4 regions of the Brachymonas moutaii (nom. illeg.) genome follow, and region 1 is predicted to be linked to each of the others. Evidence: predicted binding sites of a transcription regulator. Region 1 holds the regulator's gene; each other region holds the start of a gene.
What was found. The regulator FNR, encoded in region 1, switches genes on or off when oxygen is low (the NO sensors DNR and NnrR bind a similar motif). The targets are predictions, from matches to a motif close to TTGATNNNNATCAA.
Positions count from the first base shown of each region.

Region 2: dsrO (sulfate reduction electron transfer complex DsrMKJOP subunit DsrO) is a predicted target of FNR. The motif match lies at 1,772-1,785, and genes of this name have one in related genera.
Region 3: ACP2WS_RS02855 (hemerythrin domain-containing protein) is a predicted target of FNR. The motif match lies at 2,144-2,157, and genes of this name have one in related genera.
Region 4: cobA (uroporphyrinogen-III C-methyltransferase) is a predicted target of FNR. The motif match lies at 1,634-1,647, and genes of this name have one in related genera.

Region 1 covers NZ_JBNGEN010000005.1:131,426-134,630, forward strand. The annotation lists gene ccoG (cytochrome c oxidase accessory protein CcoG) at 1-328, shown strand, start outside; gene ACP2WS_RS07585 (nitrogen fixation protein FixH) at 394-681, shown strand; gene fnr (fumarate/nitrate reduction transcriptional regulator Fnr) at 818-1,555, opposite strand; gene hemN (oxygen-independent coproporphyrinogen III oxidase) at 1,889-3,205, shown strand, end outside.
Region 2 covers NZ_JBNGEN010000001.1:780,043-783,247, forward strand. The annotation lists gene nrfD (NrfD/PsrC family molybdoenzyme membrane anchor subunit) at 1-846, opposite strand, end outside; gene dsrO (sulfate reduction electron transfer complex DsrMKJOP subunit DsrO) at 865-1,644, opposite strand; gene ACP2WS_RS03570 (sensor histidine kinase) at 1,903-3,205, shown strand, end outside.
Region 3 covers NZ_JBNGEN010000001.1:633,789-636,993, reverse strand. The annotation lists gene ACP2WS_RS02865 (P1 family peptidase) at 1-838, opposite strand, end outside; gene ACP2WS_RS02860 (energy-coupling factor ABC transporter permease) at 819-1,460, opposite strand; gene ACP2WS_RS02855 (hemerythrin domain-containing protein) at 1,543-2,055, opposite strand; gene ACP2WS_RS02850 (universal stress protein) at 2,393-2,866, shown strand; tRNA gene ACP2WS_RS02845 (tRNA-Gly) at 2,945-3,020, shown strand.
Region 4 covers NZ_JBNGEN010000002.1:273,747-276,951, reverse strand. The annotation lists gene ACP2WS_RS04950 (DUF3553 domain-containing protein) at 1-552, opposite strand, end outside; gene cobA (uroporphyrinogen-III C-methyltransferase) at 688-1,518, opposite strand; gene ACP2WS_RS04940 (c-type cytochrome) at 1,720-2,145, shown strand; gene ACP2WS_RS04935 (cbb3-type cytochrome c oxidase subunit I) at 2,191-3,205, shown strand, end outside.

The DNA.
Region 1 (3,205 bases):
CATGAAGGTCGACATCATTCGCGACCGGGGAGTCATGTCCCGTATCGTGGCTGGCAACAAGATCGAGAACACCTATCTGGTGCGCATCATGAACACGACCGAGAATGCGCAGACCTACAACATTTCTGTCGAGGGAGTGACGGGGGCGGAAGTGGTCGAGGGCTCGACCGTGACCATCGGTCCCGCTCAGGTGGAGCAGAAGGCCGTGAGCGTGCGGGTGCCCTACGGCACGCTGGAACCAGGATCGCATGCGATCAACTTCCAGATCGAGCAGGCTGGCACCGATGTCTCGGTGACCGAAAAGGGCGCTTTCTCTGTACCCAAGTAAGTTCGTGCGATATAGTGAGAGCCCTGCGGTTCGAGGGCTCTCGCCTTCGCAAAGGAGTTGTACGCATGGAAGCAAATACCACACTGCCGGGCCTGTCCAAGGCCCATCCCGAGGACGGGCGTCCCTGGTGGAAATACCCCGTGGTCTGGATGGTCGTGGGGGGGCCTCTGTCGGTGGTACTGGCCTGTCTCGTGACCTGGTATTTCATCATGCAGGCCCCCGAGCAGGTTCTGACGCGATCGGAAGATGAGCCCAACACCGATCAGATGGTACGTGCAAAGGGGGTGAACTATGCTCCTGCCGAAAAGGCGCGCAACCATGCAGCCACTGGGGTTCCGGTGGATGACCACTGACGGGGCAGAGGTTGCCCTGTCTGCTCCATGACAGCAGCCGGCCTTAAGCCGGCTGTCCTGTTTCTGGAGCAGGGATCTGCCAGGGGATCGGAGTGGCGAGAGTGTGCAGGCGCCGTCTGGTGCAGGGACGTTGCGCTCAGTCTTCCGTGTGCGTGTGCTGGTTGACCAGACGCTGCAGGGCCTCGATGTCGAGAATGCGGACGTGGCGCTGCCTGACCTCGACGATGCCTTCCTCTGCAAAGCGGGAGAACATGCGGCTCACGGTTTCGAGCTTGAGTCCCAGGTAGCTCCCGATCTCCTCGCGCGTCATGCGCAGGATGATCTCGGACTGGGAGAACCCCCGTGCATGCATGCGCTGCACCAGGTTGAGCAGGAAGGCTGCCAGACGTTCCTCGGCCCGCATGCTGCCGAGCAGCAGCATCACGCCATGGTCGCGCACGATTTCGCGGCTCATGATCTTGTGGAGATGGCTCTGCAGGGCCGGGACCTGGCGGGCCAGGGCTTCAAACCGCTCGAATGGCATGACACACACTTCGGCGTCTTCGAGGGCTATGGCATTGCAGGTATGGGCATCCTGCACGATGCCATCAAGGCCGATGATCTCGCCGGCCATCTGGAAGCCAGTGACCTGGTCGCGTCCATCCTGGGTGGTGATGGTCGTCTTGAACACCCCCGTGCGCACGGCAAAGAGGGCGGCAAAGGTTTCTCCGGCATTGAAGAGTGCCTGCCCCCGCTTGATCTTGCGCCGTGTGGCTACCACGTCGTCGATGTACTCCAGCTCGGAGGGCGTCAGTCCCATGGGCATGCACAGTTCACGCAGATTGCAGTTCGAGCAGGCTACCTTGTAGCCTTGGGCCAGCGAATGGGTGGGCATGGTGGAAAAGCGAGGGACAGAAGAAAGAACGCTGCCCCGATGGGGATTGGGTTGCACACAGGTGAGAACCATTATCGCATGGGGCAACTTGCCGTTGATGCAAGTCAATGTGGTCCTGCGGGAGGATGGGCACATTAGAGAGATGAAAAGTCCTGCAGCCGAAAGGGGATGTATGTCCCCGAGGCCATGTCCATTTCTGCGGCCTGGAGCGGCAGGAGCAAGGGGCATGCACGCAGCAGAGGCCGGAATCCGCAGGGCATGGCCATGCGCCGTCATGGTCGCATGGGAGAGAACTGCCGGGAGCCGGGTCGACGATCTTACAATGCACGGAACATGAGCAGTCAGGCACTTTCCCACATCACCCCCGAATTGCTGGCACGGTATGACATTGCCGGTCCACGCTACACCTCTTACCCCACGGCCGACCGTTTTGTCGAAGCCTTTGGCGAGAACGACTATGTGGCAGCGCTCGAGCAGCGCAGCAATGGCCGCGCGGGGCAGGTGCTCCCGCTGTCGCTGTACGTGCATGTGCCGTTCTGTGAGTCGCTGTGTTACTACTGCGCCTGCAACAAGATCATCACCAAGCACCATGAGCGGGGTGCCGAGTATCTGCGCTATCTGCAGCGCGAGATCGATCTGCATGTGGGACGGCTGGGACGCGGACAGACGGTGTCGCAGCTGCACTTTGGAGGCGGCACGCCCACTTTCCTGAACGACGCCGAGCTCACGGAGCTCATGGGCATGATCCGGGGCGCATTCACGCTGGTGCCGGGCGGTGAGTATTCGATCGAGGTGGATCCCCGCACGGTCGACGAAACGCGACTGCGCACGCTGGCTCGGCTCGGTTTCAACCGACTGAGCTTCGGGGTACAGGACTTCGACCCCGAGGTGCAGAAGGCGGTGCACCGCATTCAGCCGGCATCGCAGGTGTTCGCGCTCGTCGAGGCTGCCCGCAAGATCGGGTTTGAATCGGTGAATGTGGATCTGATCTATGGCCTGCCGCAGCAGACGGCTGCATCCTTTGCGCGCACGCTGGAGCAGGTGTGCACGCTGCGGCCCGACCGCATCGCACTCTATGCCTACGCGCATCTGCCGGAGCGCTTCAAGCCCCAGCGGCGCATCGACGCCTATACGCTGCCCAGTGGCGGCGAGAAGATCCAGATGCTGTCGCAGTCGCTGCAGGCCTTCAGCCAGGCGGGCTATGTGTATGTGGGCATGGATCACTTTGCCCTGCCGGATGACGCGCTTGCAGTGTCCAAGCGTCAGGGCAGCCTGCATCGCAATTTCCAGGGCTACAGCACGCAGCCTGACTGCGACCTCATCGGGCTGGGGGTGTCGGCCATCGGGCGCATCGGTTCGACCTACAGCCAGAATGCCAAGACACTAGAGGAGTACTACGACTGTCTGGATCGTGGGCATTTCCCCGTGGTGCGCGGGCTGGCGCTGACGCGCGACGACCTGATCCGCCGCACGGTGATCATGGCCATCATGTGTCAGGGAGAGGTGGAGTACGAAACCATCAATCTCGCATACATGATCGATTTCCGTCAGTATTTCGCCCGCGAGCTGGAAGATCTGAAACGGCTGCAGGGAGAAGGGATGGTCGAGGTGGATGCACAGCGTCTGCAGGTGACGGATCAGGGCTGGTAT
Region 2 (3,205 bases), on a different contig from region 1:
ATGCTTCCACCCCAGCCACCAGGCCAGCCCCGTGGCACCCACTGCCCAGATCGCCACGGTCTGCCAGTTCTGCGATGGCCCAACCTCTCGCAGCGCCTCGGCATCGTTGGCAGACAGCCCCGTCATGCCCAGCACCAGCCACACCAGTCCCACCCCCAGCGAAGCCAGCAGTAGCCAGGCCACGCCCCATGCCATGCGCCGGTTGAGAGCAGCATCGTGTCGGGACGGCCCAAAGCGGTTGAGCAGCATCACGAGCCCCAGCGCCCCCGCCACGGCCGTGAGGAAGAACTGCACCGGCAGCAGCGGCGTGTGCCACAGGGGCCGTGCCCGCACGGCCATCACTTCCGCTCCCGTATACACCGCCACCAGCACCGCACCCACCAGGGTCAGCAGCGCCGCCATGAGCAGCGGGCCACGGCTTTCATGTCCGCCCACTGCCAGCCAGCGGGCAGCCCAGGCAAACCGGCCCCGGGCGTCGGCGTGCTGCTGCAGCAGCGGCCGGAACGCCAGCCATGCGTAGAGCAGCAGCCCCATGAGATAGACCGGAATGAAGAACGACCCCCACGACATCCACGAGGAAGGCGTGAAATAGGCGTAAAAATGCCAGAACCGCCCCGGCTGGTGCAGGTCCGAGAGCAGGGCCACCGGCGCACACAGCCCGCAGACCAGCGCAGCCAGCAGCGCCAGCCGCGAAGGCACCTGCCAGCCCGGCCGGCGGAAAGCCACCCCCGGCAGGGACAAGAGATAGGCCCCATACGACAGCCCGATCAGAAAGAAATATTGCACCGCCCAGGGCAGCCATGCCACTGCGCGCGTCACGTTGACGGTTTCGACGATCGTGTTCATCTCGACATCTCCTCGTTCTCACGCGTGGGCGCGGGGCTTCCACAGCGTGCCCTCGCCCTCGACCTTGCCCTCGAACCGCTCATCGAGCCCGATGTAGAACACCTGCGGGTGGGTTTCCATCTCGGGCTTGAGCACCTTGAGGCGATCCCGGTTGGCATCGAGCGTGCGACGCAGTTCGCCATGAGCGTCATTGAGATCGCCGAACATGCGTGCCCCGCCTACACAGGTTTCCACACAGGCCGGCAGCAGCCCTGCCTCGACGCGGTGCACACAGAACGTGCACTTGTCGGCCTTGTTGGTGTCGTGGTTGATGAAGCGCGCGTCGTACGGGCAGGCCTGCACGCAGTAGGCACAGCCCACGCAGCGGTCGCTGTTGACCACCACGATGCCGTCCGGGCGCTTGTAGGTCGCCCCCACCGGACACACCGGAATGCAGGGTGGGTTCTCGCAGTGGTTGCACAGGCGCGGCAGCACATAGGTGCCGGCCGGCTGCCGCGCCGGGGCATCGGTGAGCTTCACGCTGTAGGTCGACACGATGGTGCGAAAGCTGCCCTCCGGCACCACGTTCTCCTGGATGCAGGCCACGGTACACGCCTGACAGCCGATGCACTTGCGCACATCGACCAGCATGGCCCAGTGGTGCCTGGCCGTGGGCGCAGCCTGCAGGGCGGGAGCTGCCACGGCGGCCGCCGTCACCACCGGAATGCCGCGCAGAAAGCTGCGGCGCGAGGCCACGCGCGCATTCTCCTCGCCGCGCGGCACGCATTCCGCGGCATGGTCTGGGGTGAGCTGGTGCATGAAAGATCCTCCGTCGTGTTCAAAACCTTGCCCCGACTGTAGGAATCTCCCTGCCCCTGCCGCATCTGCGCTAGTTCCCATCGGAATAGACGGTTTTCCCTATTCCGCCGCAGTATCGACATGCTTGTTGCGCCAGATCAAACCCGCGTCCTCCGCCTGCGCCGCCCTTTTGCCCCTGCCAGCGGCACAGGGAACGGCGCCAGCAGCGCCCCTCCTCCTAGAATCGCCTTCATGCTCCCCCTTCTTTTTGGCTGCTGCATGGCCTGGCTTCTGTCGCTCCGGTGCGATCCGCATCCTGTGCCCCTCGCATGGCAGCGCCTGGGCGTGGCGGCTCTGCTCGTCCTCACGGGGTGCCTGGCGCAGGCGGCGGTCCCGGCTTCCGCGCCGACCGAGCAGCGCCCCGAGGTACGCATCGGTGTGCTGGCCTTCACGCGCAGCGAGCCCCCACAGGACTGGAGCCCGGTGGCACGCTACCTGAACCATGCCCTGCCCCGTTATCACTTCGTGCTGCTGCCCTTGGACCACGAGGGCCTGACCCGTGCCGTCCGCGCCGGCACGCTGCAGTTCGTGCTCACCAACCCAGGTCAGTACGTGGAGCTCGAAAGCAGCTACGGCGTCACCCGCCTGCTCACGCTCGACACCTCGCGCGGCAGCGCCTCCCCCAGTCCCCGCACCGGCACCATCGGCTCCGCTGTCGTGGTCCGCCGGGAGGCCCGGGGCCTGCAGCGGCTCGAAGACCTGCGCCATCTCACCGTCGCCATCGTCGGCACCGAAGCCTTCTCGGGCTACCAGATCCTGGCCGGAGCGCTCCAGCCACTGGACATCACCCTGTCCGAGGAGGACACCCTCCTGTCCACCGGCCTGCCCATGGAGCGCGTGGCCGAAGCCGTGCTGAGCGGCCGCGCCGATGCCGGCGTGCTGCGCACCTGCCTGCTCGAATCCCACCCCGAGTGGCAGAGCCGCCTGCGCGTGGTCGCCCCACAGACCCTGCCGGGCTCGCACTGCGCCACCTCCACCCCGCTGTACCCGGACTGGCCCATCGCCACCCTGCGCAGCACACCCCAGCCCCTGGCGCGCGCCGTCACTGCCAGCCTGCTCGGCATGGAAGCCCCCCGCGACGGACTCAGCTTCACCGTCCCCTCCGATTACCAGTCGGTGCATGAACTGTTCCGCACCCTGCACATCGGCCCCTATGCGCGCCTGCCGGAACCCACCCTGCTGAGCCTCGCTCGCCGCTACTGGCCCTGGCTTGCTGCCCTGCTCGCGCTGGTGTGCGGCTGGATTCTCTACACCGTCCATGTCGAACACCTCATCCACCTGCGCACAGCCGCCCTGCGCCATGCCCTCGACGCACGCAAGGCCCTGGAGGAGCGCGTGCGCCAGAGCCAGGAACAGGCCGACCACCTGGCCCGCCTGTCCATGCTCGGTGAGCTCTCCGGCACGCTCGCCCACGAGCTCAACCAGCCCCTGGCCGCCATCGCCAACTACGCCCGCAGCCTGGTCCTGCGCGTCGACCACCACCGTCTCGACGACTCCGCCGTGCGCGAAGCGGCAGACGCCA
Region 3 (3,205 bases), on a different contig from region 1:
AGAGGGTATCGCCATCCAGCAGGGTATGCACTGGTGTGATGCAGCGGGCCAGACCATCGTGCCCGGCCACGGTCAGGCGCTGGAGCAGTTCGCGGCTGAGCCGGGCATCGGTGGCGATGACGCCGATGGTGGTGTTGGTGCCAGGCAGCACCGTGGCCGGTGACTGGCCCTGCACCAGACTGGCCATCGAATCTCGCAGTTCAAGGCTGTCCGGCGTTTTGCGGCTGCCGGCCAGGAGGTGGCCATTTGCAGCATCACGCACATCGCCGACGGCGTTGCAGGCCACGAGTGCCCCGACCGTGATGCCGTGCAAGGTGAGGCTGGCGGAGCCTATGCCCCCTTTCATGGCACAGTCGTTTCCGAAAAGCTTGCCCACTGTGGCGCCGGTTCCCGCACCGACATTGCCCTGTGCAAGGGGCTTCTGGGATGCCGCAGTGCAGGCCGCATAGCCATCCTGCGCGGTGGGGCGGATACGGGCATTCCCTGTCGGAAGATCGAACAGCACGGCAGCCGACACCAGGGGCAGGTGGCCGAAGCCGGTTTCCATGCCCAGCCCGTGCTCTTCCATCCAGGCCACGACTCCCGTGGCGGTGTCCAGTCCCCATGCACTGCCACCGCTCAGCACTACGGCGTGGATGCGTTGTACGAGATTGCCGGATCTGAGCAGATCGGTTTCGCGCGTGCCTGGTGCAGCGCCGCGCACGTCCACTGCGGCCACCGCTCCTTGCGGCACCATCACGACGCTGCAGCCAGTGGGCCGATCGGAGCGGGTGTGATGTCCGGCGATCACGCCCCGCACATCCGTGATGCAGCCGGATTCAGGCGGAAGGGGGATCATGGGGATGATGAAAATACAGCCCATCCGACCAGGTGGCCAGCCATTCCGGGCGGAAGGCCACAAAAATGGCGGTCAGCATGCCTGTCATGAAACCATCCCCCCAGGCAATGAGCCAGTGGGCAATGGTGGTGAGACTTGGATCGACGTGGGGCAAGGACATGCCGGCCCATTCATGCAGCACACTGGAAGCGAACACGCAGGCTACTGTGCCAAAGAAGCCGCGACCGAGGATGTACACGAACAGGTGCGTGCCGATGAATCTGCGGATGAGGGCCCCCAGCAGCATGGCCAAGGTGGCAGGGAGGATGCCCAGCCAGAAAGCGTTTTCCATGATCAGCTGGGGTGGGGCATGACCTATCCATGCCGAAAGCACGGCGATCAGGCAGAAGGCAGGCACTGCCAAGGGCCAGCCAAGCATGAGAAGCACCATGCACGAGCCGGTCAGCTGCAGCTGAAGCGGCATGGTGTGCAGCCGGGGGAGTGCCCACAGCCATGGGGTAATGACCAGGCTCCCTAGAAAGGGGTTCAGCAGCTCTGTATCACGCAGCAGACGCCACGGCTGCATCGACAGTGCGATGCCAAGGGCGAGCAGAACCGGCAACCATTCCCAGGAAGTATCCATGGCGCGGATCATACCCTTCTCGTGCCAGAGGAATAGAGAAGAAACTCCGCGAAAGAATGTTTTCCTGGCTCCGGATGCGTGCTCAGGCAGTGACAGGGGGCTGGGTGGCCTGATCCTGGGAGTCTTCGGAGCAGGTGTCTCCGCCACAGCCGTGGATCACGTCGTGAGGAAGCATTTCGGGATGTGTCATGGCACCCGTGACAGGGTCGTAGCCCACCCGCCGCAGATGCAGGGCCAGGGCTGCATCCATGGTGTCTGCATGCTGGGGAAACCAGTTTGCCAGTTCGGTTGCCATCTGTCGTACCACCTTGAGATGGCCCTTGCGGCCATATTCGAGGCCTTCGCGCATCACGCCCAGCACCGCGCCATGGTGGGTGGTGTGGCAGTTGCTGGCAGCAAACCGGGTGGCCAGCATCCACCGGTTTTCGTTGTCGAAATGCACATCCGTGTGATCGATGAGGTGCTGCCATTCTTCCAGCAGGTGGGCATCGTCGGCAGCCTCGACGCGTGCGAGCAGGTCGACAAATTCGACATGGGTCTGATCCATGGCGTCCACGCCGAGCACGAAATCCTCATTCCACTCCAGTTTGCTCATGATTGCCTCTGCCTTGATGACTCGATGATCCCTGCGCGCGTGTCGGCGCACAGGCGCATGCAGTGTATAGCCACATGCGCTGCATACCTTGACCTGAATCAGGCACTGTCTGCGTGGCTTATCAATCCGCATGGCGCAGAGTACACTTTCCCTGCATTGCATTCGGTGTCCCTCGGAGTGGCGAGGCGTGGTCATCCAGACCCGCAGCAGCTTCGGGGCAGGGTTGGCATCCGGCCTTCATTGAGCTGATGAAGACGGAGCGTCGCAGAGAGGCGGACGGGTAGCAGCCTCCAGGGATGACCGGCACCATTCACCATTCTTTTGAGGAAGACGAATCATGTTCAAACATATCCTTCTGCCGGTTGACGGTTCCCGTACCTCCACGCTTGCCGTGGAAAAGACTTCCGATCTGGCCAAGGCGCTGGGCTCCAAGGTCACGGCAGTGTATGTGCTCGATCCCTATCCCTTTGCCAGCGCCGGCCCGGATTTCGCCTTTGGGCAGGCCCAGTACATGAGCGCCATCACCAAGGAAGCAACCGAAGTGCTCGATCAGGTGAAAGCCATGTTCGCCGCCAAGGGGCTGGCCGTAGATGTCATGACGGTAGATGCCTATGCGGTGTGGAAGGGCATCATCGACCAGGCCCAGAAGCTGGGTGCCGATCTGATCGTGATGGGGTCTCATGGCCGTCATGGCGTCGAGAAGCTCATGCTTGGCAGCGTGGCACAGCGTGTAGTGTCGCATGCGCCCATGTCGGTGCTGGTGGTGCACCAGGATGCAGCCCAGGCAGGCGCGACCCAGACAGCGGGCTAAACGGCGCTGTTCTGCAAAAAATGCAGATCTTTTGACGAGCGTGCCGAAACTGCGCTATACTTCATGCTTCAGCACAGCGCGGGAATAGCTCAGTTGGTAGAGCGCAACCTTGCCAAGGTTGAGGTCGCGAGTTCGAGTCTCGTTTCCCGCTCCATATGTGAATGTGCAGATTGCAGTACACAATCTGCACATTGTTGAAAAAAGGGCTTCGGCCCTTTTTTTCGTTTTAACGGTGGCTTTTCAAAGCACATGCATGTTGTGGCATGCAACATGTGATGCAGCATTCCCCATGGCCATCTTGGTGCCGAGGGGGATGGGCACTGAAGACGCGCCGTGAGC
Region 4 (3,205 bases), on a different contig from region 1:
CAACACCCATGCACAAAAGGCTTCCGCGAATGCCTTCGGTCTTGAGTGTTTTTTGACGGCATTGGCAAAGGCCATCTTCTCAAAGGAAGCGGGCAGGTTATTTTCGCTGCATTTGACCAACTGATAAGCCAGTTGCACCACGTCGGTATAGCGACCCTCGGTCAGCGCAGACCGCAAGCAGTCAGGCGAATACCATTGGCGAGCCAGTGCAGACAATCGGTCCTTGTAGTCCCGTTCATGGTCCTTCATCTTTTGACCATGAAGCCCCCCCGGATAAATTTCCAACAACCTCTCCTTGGCTTCGGCGATGGTGCATATTGGGTAGGATTGGCCGTCCGCTGGTAGATGCATGTTATCTAGCAGTGCACTTTCTGCTTCTGCTCCGCTCACCCAGATTAGCTTGTCTGCTGCGGTGGGGTCCAAGTGCTTCTCTCCTGCCCCTTCAAAAAAGATATGAAAGTCTTGGCTGTTGGCATCTTCAAGCAGTTGACCAACACCCCACTCGGTTTTGGTGGCGTGCCGTACCCTGCTGCCCTTTTTCCCTTTTTGCATGGTTTATTTCTCCAAACATCTTGAGCCGCAACGTTGGGCGACTGATTTAGGATCGCCAATTCCGATGACTCGGCCGAGGTACTCCAAGGAACGAGCTTTCAGAACTCAGCGTACTGCAGGAAAGTGGCTTTGCGCTTACGCCGTCGGCAGGTCCAGCTGGGCCCGGGCCTGGCGGATGAGGGGGTACAGCGTGGTGTGCAGGGTGACCACGCTGCCGATGATGAGCAGCGCGGGGGAGGTCAGGGTGCTCTTGGCCAGCATGGCTTCCAGGGTGGCGAGCGTGGCGAGCCCCACCTGCTGCTGTGGCAGGGTGGCGCTGGCCACCACGGCGAGCGGCGTGTCGCCGGAGAAGCCGTGGGCCATCAGGTCCTGCACGATGCGGGGGGATTCGCCCAGCCCCATGTAGACCACCAGGGTCGAGGCCGGATCGAGGTGTTCCACCCAGTCGAGCGTGGAGCTGTCCTGTTTGCGGTGGCCGGTGACGAAGCTCACCATCTGTGTGTGGTCGCGGTGGGTGAGCGGAATGCCGGTGCAGGCGGCAGCGCCCATGGCGGCCGTGATGCCGGGCACGACTTCGCAGGCGATGCCCGCGCGGGCCAGTTCCTGCATTTCCTCGCCCCCACGGCCGAACATGAAGGGGTCGCCCCCCTTGAGGCGCACCACCCGCAGCCCGTCCTGGGCCTTCTGCACGATCAGCCGGTTGGTGTCCTCCTGCGGCAGGGTGTGGCGGCTGGCGCGCTTGCCCACGCAGATGCGTTCGGCGCGGGGCGGAATCAGGTCGAGGATGGCCTGCGAGACCAGCAGGTCGTACAGCACCACGTCGGCCGTCTCGATGCGGCGCAGCGCGCGCAGCGTGAGCAGCTCCGGATCGCCGGGGCCGGCTCCCACGAGCGAGACGGCCGGCACGGCAGGGGGCTGTGCCGCAGAGGGGACGGAGGGTGCGTGGGCGTGCGGAACGGAGGTCATCGGGCAGGTCACAGGATGGGTCGAGAGGAGGGCATTCCCGGAGCCTTGCGGGGAACGCGGGGCATGTGGGGGTTTCCGAGGGTGACAGTGTACAAATTGCGGCGGCTTTTTTTGGTTGACTGCCGTCAATGCCGGACTGCCCGGGCCAAACATACAGTTACACCCGGTTTGTTTCCTCATTACTCATCAAAGGATGGCGACATGGCAGCAAGTTTTACCAAGTCGACCGCCCGTAATATTTTCTACGGCGGTTCATTGTTCTTCATCCTGCTCTTTCTGGCGCTCACGTTCCAGACGGAACAGGATTTTCCCAAGTACGACAACCACGAAAACCTCACCGCGCAGGCCATCCGGGGCAAGAAGCTCTGGGAGGTGAACGACTGCGCCGGCTGCCACACCCTGCTGGGTGAAGGGGCGTATTTCGCGCCGGAGCTGGGCAATGTCTACACGCGCCGCGGCCCGGATTTCATCAAGGTCTGGATCAAGGCACAGCCCACGCATGCGCCGGGCCGCCGCCAGATGCCCAACTTCCACTTCACAGACCAGCAGCTCGACGATCTCGTGGCGTTCTTCAAGTACACCTCGGGCATCCGCACCAACAACTGGCCGCCGAACAAGGAAGGCTGATTGCCCCCGCATGCACCGCAACGTTCACATTCCAAGGAGAATTTCATGACTCACATTGCCCTGCCGGTGGATGCAGAGGGGCTGGCGCCCGTGGCGCCGGCCGATCTGGCACCGGAGCCGGCCAAGCTGCGCTATGCGTCGCAAGCGGTGGCCAAGCCCTATTTCATCGCCGCCATTGCCCTGTTCGTGGGGCAGATCTGCTTCGGCCTCACGATTGGCCTGCAGTACGTGATCGGCGACTTCCTGTTCCCGTACATTCCGTTCAACGTGGCCCGCATGGTGCACACCAACCTGCTCATCGTGTGGCTGCTGTTCGGCTTCATGGGGGCGGGCTACTACCTGATCCCCGAGGAGTGCGAGCACGAGCTCTACAGCCCCCGGCTTGCGCTGATCATGTTCTGGATCTTCCTGGCGGCCGGTGCGCTCACCATCGTGGGCTATCTGACCGTGCCCTATGCCGAGCTGGCGCGCCTGACGGGCAACGACCTGCTGCCGACCATGGGCCGGGGCTACATCGAGCAGCCGCTCATCACCAAGGTGGGCATTGTGGTGGTGGCGCTCGCCTTTCTGTTCAACCTGAGCATGACCATGCTCAAGGGCCGCAAGACGGCCATCAGCATGGTGATGATGATCGGTCTGTGGGGGCTGGCGCTGATGTTCCTGTTCGCGTTCTACAACCCGGACAGCGTGCCGCGCGAGAAGTTCTACTGGTGGTGGGTCGTGCACCTCTGGGTCGAGGGCGTGTGGGAGCTCATCATGGGCGCGATGCTGGCCTTTGTGCTGGTCAAGGTCACGGGCGTGGACCGTGAAGTGATCGAGAAGTGGCTCTACCTGATCGTGGCCATGACGCTGATCTCCGGCCTGATCGGAACCGGCCACCACTACTACTGGACCGGCATGCCGCCCTTCTGGAAGGTGTGGGGCTCGATCTTCTCCGCACTGGAGCCGATTCCCTTCTTCATGATGACCGTGGCCGCCTTCAACGTGGTCAACAAGCGCCGCCGCGAACACCCCAACCGGGCCGCCGTGCTGTGGGCGCTGGGCTGTTCGGTGATGGGCT